2 regions of the Clostridium fessum genome follow, and region 1 is predicted to be linked to the other one. Evidence: riboswitches for the same ligand, from Rfam matches in the RefSeq annotation. Region 1 holds a riboswitch; the other holds the start of a gene.
What was found. A riboswitch is a leader RNA that binds a small molecule or an ion and turns the genes downstream of it on or off. The one in region 1 is predicted to bind molybdenum cofactor.
Positions count from the first base shown of each region.

Region 1 (8,175 bases):
CCGCCCTGGGTCAGCCATTTATTTCTCCATACCTCCGGTGCCATCTCATCGATCTTATCCGTTCCGCCATATTTATAATTGCGCGTCGGCAGAATATCATAATCGCTCATGATACGCAGGGAGTATGCTGTTCCGGATTTACGCATTGAATTCTGTTTGTCATCCTGTGTCGCCACCTCACGATGGAATTTCAGGCCATCCCGGTTCAAGATACTGATATCATATACATGGTTCAGATTTGCTTTTACACCTTTAAAATGGCATACCAGCGCTTTAATGTGCTTGTCCGCAAAGACACGTCCGATACCACCACGTCCAGCCTGTTTTAAGCGGACTACATTTCGCTTCGGATCATAGAATGTAAAATTCAGCATAGAGAGGTTGCAATGATCCGCCGCTGAACCAGAACATACGACCGCCACGTTTTTGCGATCATTGTCATCCTCCGCATACATGGTTGTCAGCTCTTCTCCCAGTACATGTGCATCTTTATGCTCTAACGGTGCTTTTTCAATTGAAACGGTTCCCTTATTGCCATCGATGACAATAATCACGTCTTCCTCCGCTTTTCCAGTCAGCTCGATCACATCAAATCCGGAGAATTTTAAGAATGGGCCAAAATATCCGCCGACGTTTGAATCAATCGGGATATCTGTCATCGGTGAAATGCTGCATACCAGGCATTTTCCGGTACCGCCGTACTGCGTAATTCCGGCAATCGGTCCTGCCGACATGGTAATGGCATTTTCCGGAGAGTTCCACTTTGTATCCGGATTCGTTGCATCCCACAGATAACGCAGGCAATAACCTTTGCCGCCGGTAAATTTTTCTTTGACCTCCTGAGGAATGTCGATCATATCGATGGTGTTATCTGTCACATTGATTCGAAGGCGCTTATCCGTATATCCATGATACAGCGGCTTTGGCTCATATGTAACCTGATTGAGAACCGTGTGGGCCTCTTTCATTTTTTTGATTTCTTCCATATCTGCGTCCGCATAACGCGGAAGATCACACATTTTAATCATGCCTTTCTCCTCCCTTTACTCTTCTACCAGACGGATCGCTCCGGTCGGACATGCTTTTACGCACAATCCGCACGCCGTACATTTGGACGGCTCCAGATAATCATCACACTGTACCATAACATTCTCCGGACAGAATCCGACGCACATCAGACAGCCGGCACATTCTTTCTTATTCAGCCGGTAAACGCCTCTCGCATCCTCCGTAATCACACCTGTATTGCATACTTCAGAACATTTTCCACACTGTGTGCACACAGCAATATGATGGCTTCCATCCTCCTTGTCGGTAATGCGGATGCAGGATTTCATTGGATCCGAAACCTTGTAAAATGCCTTCGAACAGGCTTCTTCGCACTGGTGGCAGCCAATGCAGAGTGATTCATCTTTCTCTAATCGTCTCATCACAGTTCCTCCTTTTTGCCTAATTTCATTATTTCATCCGAAACAGATACATACCCGTCCCGAATCACTTCCAAAAATATGGCTCCTGCCGAAAGGCGGCAGAAAACTCCTTTTTCATGGTAAATACACTCTGGAAAACACTTTTTTCCATACCCGGAGACGCGGAACACCGCCCCTCCCGCCGCCAGAAGATCCCCCGTATTTAACTGGGTGGTATCTATTCCCTCCGTTATCAGGTTTGCCTTGTAGCGACGGAAGCAGAGTCCCGGTTCTGTCTGCTTCTCCATCCAGTCCCGGGCTTCTCCCGCCAACAGCGAAGTCTGCCTTTCACCTCCCGCTGCATGCCGGTCACCCTCCATTCCGATCCCCCTTCGGAACCAGGCGCTCTCCACGGCTTCTCCCGGCTGTCCCCTCTGCCGGAACACATATAATTCGCGCACAACTGCTCCCATCTAATCCCCTCTTTTATAAATATAAAATTTCTCCGGTTCTTGCCAGCCCATAACCACCGAGCTTCTCCACTCTCTCTGCAAACTCCCGGCTTTTCAAAACCGCCAGAAAATGCTGTACCGATGGAAAATCCAGAAATCTGACTGGAATCGCAAAGTCATACTCTTCCCGTCCAATCTCAATAAAATCAAGTCCCATTGCCCTGGCTGCCGACTGGATTCCCATGCCCGCGTCTGCATCGCCGCCGGACACGGCAGCCGCCACTGCCATATGCGTTGCCGCCTCTCTGTCATATCCGTGAATCTCTTCCGGTGAAATACCGGCTTCCTTCAGCTTATAATCAAAAAGGACTCTTGTCCCCGCTCCTCTCTGTCGGTTGACATAATTCAAACCACGTAGATCTTCAATTTCATGGATTCCAAGCGGATTTCCTTTTTTTACGATAATTCCCTGAATTCGCTCAACACCCTTGACAAGTGCCATTTTTTCACCCGCAAACAGTTTTTTCAGGATCGCAATATTATATTCTCCTGTCTCTTCATCCAGCAGGTGGGTCGGAGCCAGATGCGCCTCTCCCCGCTTTAATGCCATTAAACCGCCCATACTGCCTACATGCGTACTGGAAAGGTAATTACCCGGGTACATACACGGCAGCAAATCTGCCATCACATCCAGAATCAGATCATGGCTTCCGATTGCCACTGCCGTACTTCCAATTTCCTCCAGGGAACGGTATAGCTCTACGTCAACGGTATCTCCCGCCTCGACCCCCTCGCTGTTCTGAGGAATCACACAGAATCCGTCTGCCCGCACCAGGCTCATTGCTGCTCCCGCCCCGCGCGCCAATGGAGAAGCGACGAGCTTGTCACCCACTTCTCCTACCTTCACCCGCACATACTCTTTATGTTTCAGGGATGATACAAGGCGTTTGGATATGACAGCCCGCACCATCGTGCCGCCTGTTTCTGTACGTCCTGCCAGTTTCTGCAGCACAGGAATCACAAAATTTTCAAAGTTGATATAGGCGGATACCGGATATCCCGGAAGTCCGATTACCGGTTTTCCATTGACAATCGCCAATATTACCGGTTTTCCCGGCTTGATTGCCACCCCGTGTACCAGAACCTCCCCCAATTCCCGAAGTACATGAACCGTAAAATCTTCAGTTCCTGCACTGGAGCCGGCATTGACAATCACCATGTCATAGTTTTCAACCGCCTCTGCCACCTTTGCTTTCAATGTTTCATATTCATCCGCAATCGGCGGAAAACGATGGGGCGCACCGCCATGTTCCGTTACCAGTGCCTCAAACACTCTCGAATTCGATTCGATGATGTCCCCATCCCTGGGTTCCTGTCCCGGCTCTATGATTTCGGTTCCCGTCGGAAAAATCGCTACCGACGGCTTTTTCAACACCTCAATCTCTGTAATTCCGCCAGACAGGAGAACACCTATATCAATCGGGCGTATCTCATGATAACCGGGCATCAGCATCTCACCCGCTACGATATCCTCTCCGATCGGGCGCACATGCTGCCATGATGCAGCTGCATCCGTAATCTGCACCGAGCCATCCTCCTGCTCCAGCAGATCCTCCGCCATGATAACTGCATCGCATGGTGCGTGAATCGGATCGCCCGTATCCACCACTGTAAAATCTGTACCCGGATATAGGGTAAGTGGTTTCCGCTCCGATGCTCCCTTTGTTTTCTCTGCCTCAACCGCGATTCCATCCATCGCCGCCGCATTGTAAAGCGGGGAACAATATTTCGCATAGACTGCCTCTTTTGTAATCCGGTGCAGACTTTCCGTCACGGGAATCCATTCTGCCTTGGGGCTTAATAATTCCCCCAGTGCTTTCTGGTAAAGGGCTTTTGCCTCCTCCACCGGTGTATTATTCAGATATAAATTTCTCTTTCCCATCTCTGCCTCTATTCTGTTTCCACCAGGCTCTGCCGATTCTTTATCCTCCGCCGCTCTTCTGGAAACAATTCATTTTAAAAACGGTATACCTTCACCTGCTCACCCTTCTTCAGACCCTCCTGATTCATATCAATCAGAACGTAGCCGTCTGCCTCTGCCATCGTCGAAATCAAGCCTGATTTTCCAAATACCGGTTCTGCCTCCAGCCCCTGGGGAGCCATCTGAAGCTTTACCAGCAGGCAGGTTGTTTTTCCGGGTGCACCCGCCAGGTTCGTTGTCATAAAGGCTTCTAACGGAGGTTGATCCGGCTGACCGGTTACCTGCTTCCAAAGCCACACAAATAATAAATGGAAAACGGCAAGCGCTGCTGCCGGATGCCCAGGAAGTCCTCCTAACAGCGTATGTTTCTCTTTATCATATCCCAGAATCGTCGGTTTTCCCGGTTTCAGTGCCAGCCCATGGGTAAATACTCCCTCCTTGGAGATGCGGTTTAATATCTCCATAGTCATATCTTTCTTTCCCTGGGAACTTCCTCCGGAGATCAGAATCAAATCACAGGCTTTGACCGCCTCCCTGATTTTCTCCTCTAAAAGTACTTCTTCATCCTTCACTGCCTCTGCCGAAACAAGCTCCAGACCTGTCTTCTTCACATAACAGGACAGCGCCCATGTATTAATATCCCGCACCTGCCCCGGTCCAGGAACCTGATCGATCCTGACCAGTTCGTCGCCCGTCGATAGAACTGCCACCTTCCACGGTTTAAAAACCGGCACCTGCACCACGCCAAGCGCTGCCAACGTTCCCGCCTGCGCCGGGCCAATCCGGGTTCCCGCTTTAAGGACTATATCCCCGGTTTTTACATCTTCTCCCGGAAGCACGATGCATTTTCCATACGGAACATTTTCATACAGGGCAACCTCATCTGTTCCGAACCGTTCACTGTATTCTACCATCACCATGGCATCTGCCCCTTCCGGAACCATGCCGCCGGTCGGTACATAGGCACAGGTACCCGGTTCAATCTTTGATACCGCCGGATGTCCTATCTCTACTTCTTCCAGCACCTTCAGAAAAACCGGGATACTTTCTGTTGCGCCCGCCGTGTCCTTTGAACAGACTGCATACCCATCTACACTGGAACGGCGGAATGCCGGAATCATTTCCTCAGAGACAATATCTTCTGCTAAAATGCAGCCAGATGCATCTGCAAGCGCAACCCGCTCCGTCTCTGGCAGGCACTCTTTTGCCGCTTCAAGCAGACGTTCCCGCGCCTGCGCCAGCGTATCAACTTTCAATAACTTCATATTTCCTCCCTTGCGGCATGATTCTTCTTCGCGAAGGTATGCATCCATGCGAAGTGCTTTTGATTCATAGACCGCCTCTCCGAATGAAACAGAAAAACGAATACAGAAAACATTCCGCTCTCTGTATCCGTTCCTGATAATGCAGTCTGCCTCTTATGGCTTTCTGCTGATATGCACTTATCTACATCAGGCTTTGCTTGCGCTGGCGGAATTTACTGCTCTTTTCCAGAACTTCCGGGGCTTCATCCCGGTCATCCGAGAGCTATTCCTTTCCAATGCATCGTCTGATGCGGGGAGGCACCCGCGTTTCCCCGGATACCCATTGGCTTTTCTTCCATCCTGTCAATCGGTTCACAGCTTAGGCAGAAAAGCTCGAAATCAACTCTGTATAACTGCCGCTCTCGTGCGACAATTCTCTTTCTCATGATTTTCTACCAGAAATTATACCACATTTTCACAAACTGTGTCAATCATCCCAAGCAAAACTCTTCCCATTTTTTTCATGTTCAACGCAATCGCCTCGCATTTATATTCATATTTCTGAATTTTTTTCATTTTCACGATATGAAACCTCCGTATCTGCCAAATACCGGCGGATGGACGGATGCGACGGGTGAAGAAGGATTTCTTCCGGTGTTCCGGACACCAGAACATTCCCCTGCTCCATAAAATGTACCTGGTCACAAATCTTGCGGACATGCACCAGCTGATGGCTGATTAGCAGCCATGTCATCTTATTTTTCGTCTGCTGCTCCCGCATCAGCTGTTCAAACAATTCTGTACTGTCAGGATCCAGGTTGGAAAGCGTTTCATCAACAATCACAAACGCAGGGTCAAATACCAGAGCCCTGATAAATGATAATTTCTGCTGTTCTCCGCTGCTCAGGGAACGGGCATACTGATTTTTTTTCTGCAGAAGCCCACATCGTTCCAGCCAGGCATCCATCTTCGCCTCATCCGGGCGGATTCCCCGTATTTTCAGCGGATAGATCAGGTTCTGATACACCGTATCATGCAAAAGATACGGTCTCTGTGTTGTCATCGTGATATCCCGGGGTGTCAGTCCCTCGTAATCAATCTTCCCGCCATCCGGAACCAATATCCCCTGTATCAGCTTGGAAAGTGTTGTTTTTCCGCAGCCATTGGTTCCTATCAGACCATGAACCTTCCCGCTCTCCAGATACAGTTCCTCGATTTGAAGCGTAAACTGACCTATCTTCTTTTGCAGCTTAGAGATTTTCATCCGGTGTCTCCTCCTGTCTGAAATGTTCTGCCAATGTCTGTACCGAAAATGCCAGAAGCATCAGGATCACTCCCAAAAATACCCCTTCATAATAATCGCCTGCACCTTTCAGGGTTGAAATCGCAGTTGTCATTGTCCGGGTGCTGTTTTTTATATTTCCACCTACCAGAAAGACCGCCCCGACCTCACTGATGGAACGCCCATATCCAGACACAACCGCAAAATAAATTTCATTTTTCATTTCACGCAGCAGAAGCCGCGCGGTCTGATGCCGGTCAGCTCCCATCGTCCTGGCAAACGCCCGGATCGAAGGCGCCGTGCGAACCGCATATGAATATACCATTCCACAGACGATCGGAGTGATGATCAGAACCTGGGCTGCCACCATTCCTTTGATCGTAAATACCCATCGAAGCGCCCCAAACGGACCTTTTTTTCTCAAAAGCATATATGTGAGCAGTCCGATGACGACCGGAGGTGCTCCCATCAAGGTCCGGTTCACGCGGACTACCAGCTTTTTTCCTGGAAATTTCGTCTGCTCCAGCACAAGTCCCAGAAAAATTCCAAGCATGGACGCAATCAAGGTTGACCAGAAAGACATCACCAGCGTTACCCGGATAGAATCTATCACTCCGACCGTACCAAAAAATTTTGAAAACAGGTTTCCCATATTTTTTCTCCCAGCATATTCACTGAAACACCTTATATTCTGCAGGCGTTCTCATTTTCTCAATTCTTAATGACAGAAAAACCGGAAAAAGTGCATCCTCCCTTCTCCGGTTTCCTGTTTATACATTATAAATTCTGCAAGGTTCAACTGCCTGCTTTATTCGTTTAAATACGCTAATTCCAGCACTGCCGCATATCATCCGGCAGTATTCTACTTCTGCTCTGCATTCGGGAAGAATAACGGCTCGCCGTACTCCTCTACGCCGTATTCACCGATCAGAGTCTGGATTTCCGGAGAACAGATCCACTTGATAAACGTATTCGCCGCCTCGTTGTTGACATCCGGATATTTCTCCGGATTTACTGCGATAACGCCGTACTGGTTTAAAAGTTCCTTGCTGCCTTCACATACAATATCCATATCCGGGAAATCTGCCTTCTTGGCAAGCCAGGTACCGCGGTCAGACAGGCAGTAGCCGCCTTTTTCATCTGCCATCGCCAGTGTATCAGCCATTCCAGCGCCTGCCGATACATAGTTTGGATTGCTCTCATAATCTGTAATTCCCAGCTTCTCCCAGATTCCGGTCTCCTTGTTATGGGTACCGGAGTTGTCTCCACGGGACACAAATGTCAGCTGCTCGTCCATGATCTGCTTAAATGCAGCGTTGATATCATCCGTCTTTGCAATCGGACCATCCTTCGGTCCTACGATCACGAAATCATTATACATAACCTGGAAGCGCTCTACACCGTAGCCGCTCTCCACGAATTCTTCTTCTTTTGCTTTGGAATGAACCAGTATCACATCGACTTCACCATCTTTTGCTTTCTGAATCGCATCACCGGTTCCTACTGCCGTCCACTGTAAGTCAATACCTGTATCCTCTAAAAAGATTGGCTTTAAGTAATCCAGAAGACCCGTATTATCGGTACTGGTCGTCGTTGCCATCAGAAGCGTCTCTCCGGATGCTTTCTTGGTCTCCTCTGCACTGCTTTCCTCAGCAGCCTCTGCGGTTGTCTCTGCGGCGCTTTCCGCCTCCGTCGTCTCTTTTGCACTTCCAGAGCAGGCTGTCATAGACAATGCTGTCATAGCCGCCATTGCTAATGCAATGATTCTGTTTGTCTTCTTCATAAAATTGTTCTTCTCCCTTCTTTT
Region 1 covers NZ_JAQEQF010000007.1:125,518-133,692, reverse strand. Annotated here, with positions in the region: gene PG862_RS10390 (aldehyde ferredoxin oxidoreductase family protein) at 1-1,028, opposite strand, end outside; gene PG862_RS10385 (4Fe-4S binding protein) at 1,044-1,430, opposite strand; gene PG862_RS10380 (MOSC domain-containing protein) at 1,430-1,882, opposite strand; gene PG862_RS10375 (molybdopterin biosynthesis protein) at 1,896-3,803, opposite strand; gene PG862_RS10370 (molybdopterin molybdotransferase MoeA) at 3,878-5,107, opposite strand; molybdenum cofactor riboswitch at 5,357-5,497, opposite strand; gene PG862_RS10365 (ABC transporter ATP-binding protein) at 5,640-6,350, opposite strand; gene PG862_RS10360 (ABC transporter permease) at 6,337-7,020, opposite strand; gene PG862_RS10355 (substrate-binding domain-containing protein) at 7,231-8,151, opposite strand.

Region 2 (8,175 bases), on a different contig from region 1:
CTGGGCGTCGTTGCGAAGGTTGCCGACTATGTCAACGTCATGTATGCAGGCAAGATCGTCGAGAGCGGCACGGTCGAGGATGTATTCTACGATCCGCGCCACCCGTACACATGGGGACTTCTCTCCGCGATGCCAGATCTGGGAACGGACGACGAACGTCTTTACACAATCCCGGGCAGCCCGCCAAACCTGCTTCACAAGGTAACGGGCGATGCGTTTGCACCGCGGAATAAATATGCGTTAAACATTGACAGTCGTCTGGAGCCGCCGATGTTCAAGATATCGGAGACGCACAGCGCCGCGACATGGCTGCTGCATCCGAAGGCGCCGAAGGTCGATATGCCGCCGGAGCTTCGGGATCGAATTGAGAGAATGAAGAAAGAGGGGGGAATCGCATGAGTACAGTGACAGAGACAAGCAAAAAGCCCCTTCTGGAAGTAAAAGGACTCAAGCAATACTTTCCGGTCAGCCGGAAATTTACCGTAAAAGCGGTTGAGGATGTCAGTTTTTATATCAATCCGGGCGAGACCTATGGTCTTGTGGGGGAATCCGGATCGGGAAAGACGACGATCGGGCGGGCGCTGATCCGCCTTTACGATCCGACCGCAGGACAAATTACCTTTGACGGGATGGATATTTCCGGAAAAATGAGCCGCCAGACAGAGGCGAGACTCAGAAGTGATATGCAGATGATTTTTCAGGATCCGATGGCATGTTTAAATCCGCGCCAGAAAGTAGCGGATATCATTGCACAGGGGCTGGATATCCATCACCGGTACCATTCCCAGAAAGAACGGACCGAGATGGTGGCAGACATCCTCCACAAGGTAGGTCTGGCGCCGGAACATGCAAACCGGTACCCGCATCAGTTTTCCGGTGGTCAGCGGCAGCGTGTCGGCATCGCCCGGGCGCTTGTCATGAACCCGAAGCTGATCATTGCCGATGAGTGTATCTCGGCGCTCGATATGTCCATTCAGGCGCAGGTTGTCAACCTGATGAAGGACATCCAGGACGAGACGGGGCTTGCATACCTCTTCATCGCCCACGACCTCTCGATGGTTAAATATATTTCCGACCGCATCGGCGTTCTTCATCTGGGCTACCTTCTGGAGACGGGCACGACGGAGGAGATCTTCTCCCATCCGGTACATCCGTACACCCGAAGCCTGATTTCGGCGATCCCGAACCCGAACCCGGTGGTAGAGCGCAGCCGGATTGCACTGCACTATGATTATAAGACGAGCGGTCTGGATTACGGCGCAGGTACGATGCATCAGATTGAGGGCACACATTTTGTGCGCGGAACCGATGCAGATTTGGAAAAATGGGTGTAGATTTAAAAGAAAGCCGATGCATTCCGGCACAAAATCAACCATAATAAATGTGATAAAATGACCTGTTTAGCGGGTGATTTTATAGATGAGCCGAACCAGCAGACAACTGAGGATAGACAGCCGGGACCAGGAAATGCAGCATGAAACGGGAATGGTTTGGTTTTATTAAAAAAACAAAAAAGGAGGAAGTATTATGAAGCTAAGAAAAGTAATGGCGTGGACGCTGGCTTCTGCCATGTTTGCTGGACTTTTGGCAGGCTGCGGCGGCTCGACCCAGACAACAGAGACAGCAGCGGCTGAATCTGGAAGCGAAGAGGGCGGCAGCTCGGCTGAGGGCGGCAAGGTGCTTCGCTATCAGGCAAGCACTCTGGTAGACTCCCTGGATCCGGCACTTTCCAACGACTACACATCCAGTGGTGTTATCTCCCAGTTTATGATGGGTCTGATGACCAAGGATGAGTCAGGTGCTCCGGTTTATGGCGTGGCGGAGAGTGAGGAGAAGTCCGAGGATGGTCTGACCCTGACCTTCAAGATCCGTGACGACGCAAAATGGTCCAACGGCGATCCGGTAACGGCAAACGATTTCGTTTACGCATGGAGACGAGTAGCCGATCCGGCAACTGCAAGTGATTACCAGTTCTTTATCACAACTGCCTGCATCGCAAATGCAGAAGAGGTAACAACAGGTGAAAAACCGGTTGAGGAACTGGGTGTAGAGGCAGCGGACGATAAGACATTAGTCGTAACTTTAAGCTCTCCGTGTGCTATCTTTGATTACCTGATGGCATCCGGCGCATGCTTCCTGCCTTTAAATCAGAAATTTGTAGAGAGCTGCGGCGGTAACTTTGCAACTTCCGCAGATACCCTGTTAGCAGATGGTCCGTTCAAGGTATCTTCCTATGAGCCGTCTGCCATGAAGGTAGAATTAGTAAAGAATGATCAGTTCTTCGGCGCATCCGATGTGAAACTCGACGGCGTTGAGTTCTCGATCATTACCGACAGCCAGACAGCAGCCCTTTCTTTTGAGAATGGCGATCTGGACGTTGTAACCTTAAGCGGTAACCTGGTAGAGCAGTATGAGGATGATCCGAGATTCTCCACCAGAAGTGACGGTTACAACTGGTATCTGACCCCGAACATGAAGAAAGAGGGGCTTGACAATGTAAATATCCGTAAGGCACTGGCAAAATCGTATGACAAAGAAGCGATCACAACCCGTGTTCTGAAGGATGGTTCCACACCGATGGATTACTTCGTACCGCAGGGCCTTGCAACCAATGAAAAGGGCGAAGATTTCCGTGAGGCAGCAGGCAGCGCATATGACAGCTGGACCTACGATGTAGAGGCAGCAAAAGAGCTGTGGAAGACAGGCCTTGGCGAGCTTGGCAAAGATTCCTTATCCTTCACTTTAATGTGTGAAGATACTGATTCTGCACAGGCTGTTGCACAGTTCTTACAGAGCGAGTGGCAGAACAACCTGCCGGGTCTGACCATCGAACTTCAGGTACTTCCGAAGAAAGCCCGTCTGGAATACATGCAGAAAGGTGAATATGATATCGGTCTTACCCGCTGGGGTCCGGACTACGCAGATCCGATGACTGATCTGGATATGTGGATAACCGGCAGCTCCACCAACTACTCCCAGTTCTCCGATGCAGACTACGATGCAACCATCCAGTCCGCAAAGAAGGGCGATCTGGCACTCGACCAGGATGCTCGTTGGGAAGCTTTAGTTGGCTGTGAGAAGACGCTGGCAGATCAGTGTGTTCTGTTCCCGATTTACGGACAGTCTGTAGCCGTTATGACCAATCCGGATGTAAGCGGTATCCAGTACTACTCCGTAGGGCTTCCTTATCTGTTCATCAATGTAGATAAAAAGTAATAAATAAAAACAGATGGATCAAAATCTGAAATGATTTTAGATTCAAAGCGGACCGCAGGGCAAGAAAATGTACCCTGCGGTTCGCTTTTTTCTGTCATAGAAGTATTTAAAGGGATGATTTACACGAATCGGAAATGATGATACAATCATAGAAATGGGTAGTGTGATGCTGCCAAGGTAGAGATTATATCGATGGATGTGTGTGGTCCATTGTGAAATATGAGAATAAAAATGGATGTTAGGAGCATGAGGATTTACAGCTTAAAATGGGTTAGAGCATAAGGGAGGAAAAATGGCAGGGAAAAAACGAAACAGCAGCTTTGAAATACTGACAGCCATGCAGGAATTAAACACCCCGGCGGGAGCGCTCCAGCTGGCGCAGATCCTGCATCTTCCGTCCGCCAGCATCGGGCGGGAGCTTCTGGATTTGGAGAAAGCAGGGCTGCTTGTCAAGGTGCAGAATAAGGGGCGGATCCTGACGCCGCAGGGCGAACGCTTTCTGGAAGAAGAACGGTCACGCCGGGAGAAGATGAAGGCGGCGAATGAGCTTATCGAGGCGGCGTCGATGGAGACAGAAAGCGGGCTGGAGGATATTCTTTTAGTGCGGAAACTCCTGGAGGGATATGCGGCGGAGGCGTGTGCAGAGCGGATTGATCCGAAGGAATTGCAGAAATTAAAAGATCTGCAGGCAGACTATCTCTATGCAATCCGCCATGGAAGGGCGGGAAGCGAGGAGGATCTGGCGTTCCATCTGAAGATCGCGCATCTCTCAGGCAGTCCGTCTATCCTGCGGATGTTAAAGCTCATCCTGACCGATCAGGACGCGTATGCGCGCTTCAACCAGGCGGCAGTCCGCTCTGATGAAGTCCGGGAAAATGAACACGAAAGCCTTCTGGCAGCGATCGAAGCCAGAGACGGGGCGCTGGCGCGCCGGGAGATGGAGCGGCATCTGGAGCATGTAGGGGAGAACCTGCAGGCGTATTTTGCGGGGAGAAAGTAGGATTTGTACGGATTATAAATAAGAAAAAATTTATGCAAATCACATTTTCGATGCGGAATTTGTATGTGCATGAATTCTGTTCTTAAATATGCTTGCGTTATCTGAAATAAAAAATAATGGTTTGCAGAATAAAATTTAAAACAGAAAAAGAAAATGAAAAAAAGATACTTAAAAATGTGAGGATTTATAGCGGATAAATAACAGATATTCATGTTTGATTATGAATCAAAAAGATATAAATTTCATATAAGTGAAATTAAAGTGAACAAAATTCACGTTTAAACAAATGAAAATGAAAAATTATAAAAGTGTGTGGATCGTTATTTTTAAAAAAAATACTCGATCAAATAGTAGAAAGAAAGAATACAAATCTTCAAATAATACAATATTTGAACGGAAGTTATGCTGAAATCTTGTAAGTAAACAGATATTACAAGGGTAAAATAGCATGTTGAAAATCCCGTATTGAGGTAAAATAAGGGGCGAACAAGTGTCCTGTCGATGTAAAAAATTTCAAAATTATGAAAAATGAGATTGACTTTCGATGAAAAGCAGAGTACCATAGAGGTATCAAAACCAAAATAGAAACAATCTGTTTTTCGAGCCGAAATTGCTAAGCGGGAAACCGTATGCAGTCAGGCCAATGGGTACATCTGGAAATGGAAGTGCCTTCCGCATTTGAAAAGAAAGAGAGATTCGCTTTACATCGATGGATACGGGAAGCTGTCAGGCTTCTTGTATAGATAGGGTATATATGTGCTGGCAGATAGGTATAGGTATAGGTATAGATATAGGTGTATCCATATCTATAGGTGCAGATGTATATACAAACTCGGATACGTTAAGCGGTACTGTCTTTTCAGAGGCGGTGCCGCTTTTCTTTTTGTGTTTCTAAGAACAGGAGGTGCGGATGGAGCCGGATATTAAAAAACTGAACCAGCTGCTTTTATCGGGAAGCTGCTGCAGTCAGGCACTTGTATCACTGGGACTTACCCTTAAGGGCGAGGAGAACCCGAGCCTTCTGAAGGCATCTGCAGCACTCTGTCTGGGAGTCAGAAGCGGGCTGACCTGCGGAGCTCTGACCGGTGCGGCGATGATGATGGCGCTCTTTGAGCCGGAAGCGGCATACAGCGAGATGATACCGGAACTGGCAGACTGGTTTCAGGAAAACTATGGTGAAATCTATGGAGGAAGTGATTGTCATTCGATTTTAGGAGATAACATAGCCAACAAGGCACTTCGGTGTCCCCAGGTGGTAGAGAATACCTACCGCAAGGCCAGAGAACTTCTGGAGGACTATGGCGTGGATCTGGCGGATCTGGCAGAGATGCTGGAAAACGCGGATGACTAAGGAATCGTAAGTATTGGGTATGATGCGGAAGGATAGTCGGAAGCATCAGGGCTCTATTTATTTTAAAGAAGGAGGACGAAACAGCATGAAATTAAGAAAAATGATGTTGAACATCAACGGTGTTGATCGTATGTTTATGTGCGATCCGGAAAACGATAAACTGTCAGATGTTCTGCGCCGGATCGGTCTGACCGGTGTTAAGGTTGGATGTGGAACCGGTGTCTGCGGTTCATGTTCCATCATTCTGAACGGACAGGTAATCCGTTCCTGTACCAAGAAAATCAGCCAGGTAGAAGAGTATTCCAAGATTACCACCATCGAGGGTATCGGTACTCCGCAGCATCTGCATCCGTTACAGGTTGCATGGATGAACTGCGGTGCTGTACAGTGTGGTTTCTGTGTACCAGGCTTCATCGTTTCCGCATATGCTCTGTTAGAGCAGAACCCGGATCCGACCCGTGAAGAGGTTCGTGACTGGTTCCAGAAGACAAGAAACGTATGCCGTTGTACCGGATACAAACAGATTGTAGATGCAGTTATGGCTGCAGCTAAGGTTATGCGTGGCGAGTGCAGCATCGAGGATATCAAGTTCCACAATCCGGAAGATGGCAACTACTACGGAAAACCGGTTGTTCGTCAGGATGCACTTGGTAAGGTTTGTGGTCTGACCGACTACGGCGATGATCAGGCTCTTAAGATGCCGCAGGGCGTTTTATATGCAGCTATCGTTCAGCCGAAGGTTACCCATCATGCAAAGATTCTGGCTATCCATACTGAGGAAGCTGAGAAGATGCCGGGCGTTGTTAAGGTTATCACAGCAAAAGACCTCATCGCAGCAGGCGGAACTAACATCATGGCTGAGGGTCAGTTCCATGAGAGAAGTACTGTTATGACACCATCCCGTAAAGTTCTTCAGGATGAGAAGATCTATCGTTACGGTGATGTTATCGCTATGGTAGTAGCTCATACACATCGTCAGGCTCGTGCAGCAGCCGCTAAGGTTACGATGGAATACGAGCAGCTGCCAGAGTATCTGACATATCTGGATGCAGTTATGCCGGATGCTATCCGTATCCATGAGGATACTCCGAACATCTTCTGCGAGCAGCCGGTATTAAAGGGAGCAGGTCTGGAAGATGCAGAAGAGGTAAGAGACTTAATCGACAAAGCACCGCATGTAGTAGAAGGAAGCTTCTCCTCCTCCCGTGAGCCGCATCTTTCCATCGAGGGTTGTGTACTTCAGTCTTACTGGGGCGATGATGGCCTGCTGACCATTCAGTGTAAATCCCAGTGTGTATACTCCTCGATCGGACGTCTGGGTAACTGCCTTGGTGTACCGAAGGATAAATACCGTATCATCATGAACCCGACCGGCGCAAGCTTTGGATGGTCTACCAACGCAGGCGATATCGCACTGTGTGCAGCTTGTACCGTAGTTACCGGCGAGCCGGTATCCCTGTCCATGTCCTATGAAGAGCATCAGCACTTCAGCGGCAAACGCTGCCCGGCATACTCCAATGGCCGTCTGGCATGTGATAATGAAGGTAAGATCCTGGCTGCTGAATTTGATATCGGTATGGACCACGGCGCTTACTCCTGGGGCGGTGACGACGTTATGACCAAACCGGCACGTTTCACCTTCTTCCCGTACAATGTACCGAACGTAGCAGGTCTGGTTCGTGTAGCGAACGTTAACCATGCATTTGGTACTGCTTACAGAAGCTACGGTTCTCCGCAGGCATATACACTCAGCGAGCCGCTGATGGATATGATGGCAGAAGAACTGGGCATGGATCCGTTCGAGTTCCGTTATAAGAATATCTGCCGTGAAGGCGATAAGAATATCAACAGCTATGTATATCCGCAGTATCCGATGGAGAAGATCATGGATACCATGCGTCCAATCTATGAGAAGGCGGTGGCTGATGCGAAAGCAGCTGACACACCGGAGAAGAGAAGAGGCGTTGGTATCGCATGGGGCGGCTTCAACGTTACTGAGGGCGGCGGCGACAGCGCTGAGGTTGCTCTTGAGCTTATGCCGGGCAACAAGATCCGCAAATACGACACATGGCATGCAATGGGCCAGGGTGCTACAACCGGTTCTCTGGTAGTAACACTGGAAGCTCTGAAAGAAATGCATCTGACACCAGAAGATATCCAGCTGATTCAGAATGATACCAAGACCTGTCCGGATACCGGTATGGCTGGTGCCAGCCGTTCCCTGTACATGGATGGTAATGCAACCATCATCGCAGCGAACAAGCTTCTGGCAGCTATGAGAAAAGAAGATGGTACACTTCGTACCTATGATGAGATGAAGGCAGAAGGCATCGAGACCAAGTATCTCGGCCGTTACGAGACCAACACAACTCCGGGTCTGTGCCGTCTGGATCCGAATACCGGTATCGGCGACCCGACTCCGGCATTCACATACTGCCTGAACCTGGCAGAGGTTGAGGTTGATACTAAGACCGGTAAGACTACCGTTCTGAAATTCACCTGTGTTGACTTCGTTGGACGTATCGGTAATATCGATGCTGTTAACGGTCAGGCATACAGCGGTATCATGCATGGTATCGGCTTCGCCCTGAAAGAGGACTACGCAGAC
Region 2 covers NZ_JAQEQF010000001.1:498,163-506,337, reverse strand. Annotated here, with positions in the region: gene PG862_RS02375 (ABC transporter ATP-binding protein) at 1-399, shown strand, start outside; gene PG862_RS02370 (ABC transporter ATP-binding protein) at 405-1,334, shown strand; gene PG862_RS02365 (peptide ABC transporter substrate-binding protein) at 1,528-3,216, shown strand; gene PG862_RS02360 (FCD domain-containing protein) at 3,509-4,216, shown strand; molybdenum cofactor riboswitch at 4,802-4,921, shown strand; gene PG862_RS02355 (DVU_1555 family C-GCAxxG-C-C protein) at 5,127-5,567, shown strand; gene PG862_RS02350 (molybdopterin-dependent oxidoreductase) at 5,653-8,175, shown strand, end outside.
Region 2: linked by a shared signal. The riboswitch ahead of PG862_RS02355 (DVU_1555 family C-GCAxxG-C-C protein) and the one ahead of PG862_RS10370 (molybdopterin molybdotransferase MoeA) in region 1 are both predicted to bind molybdenum cofactor.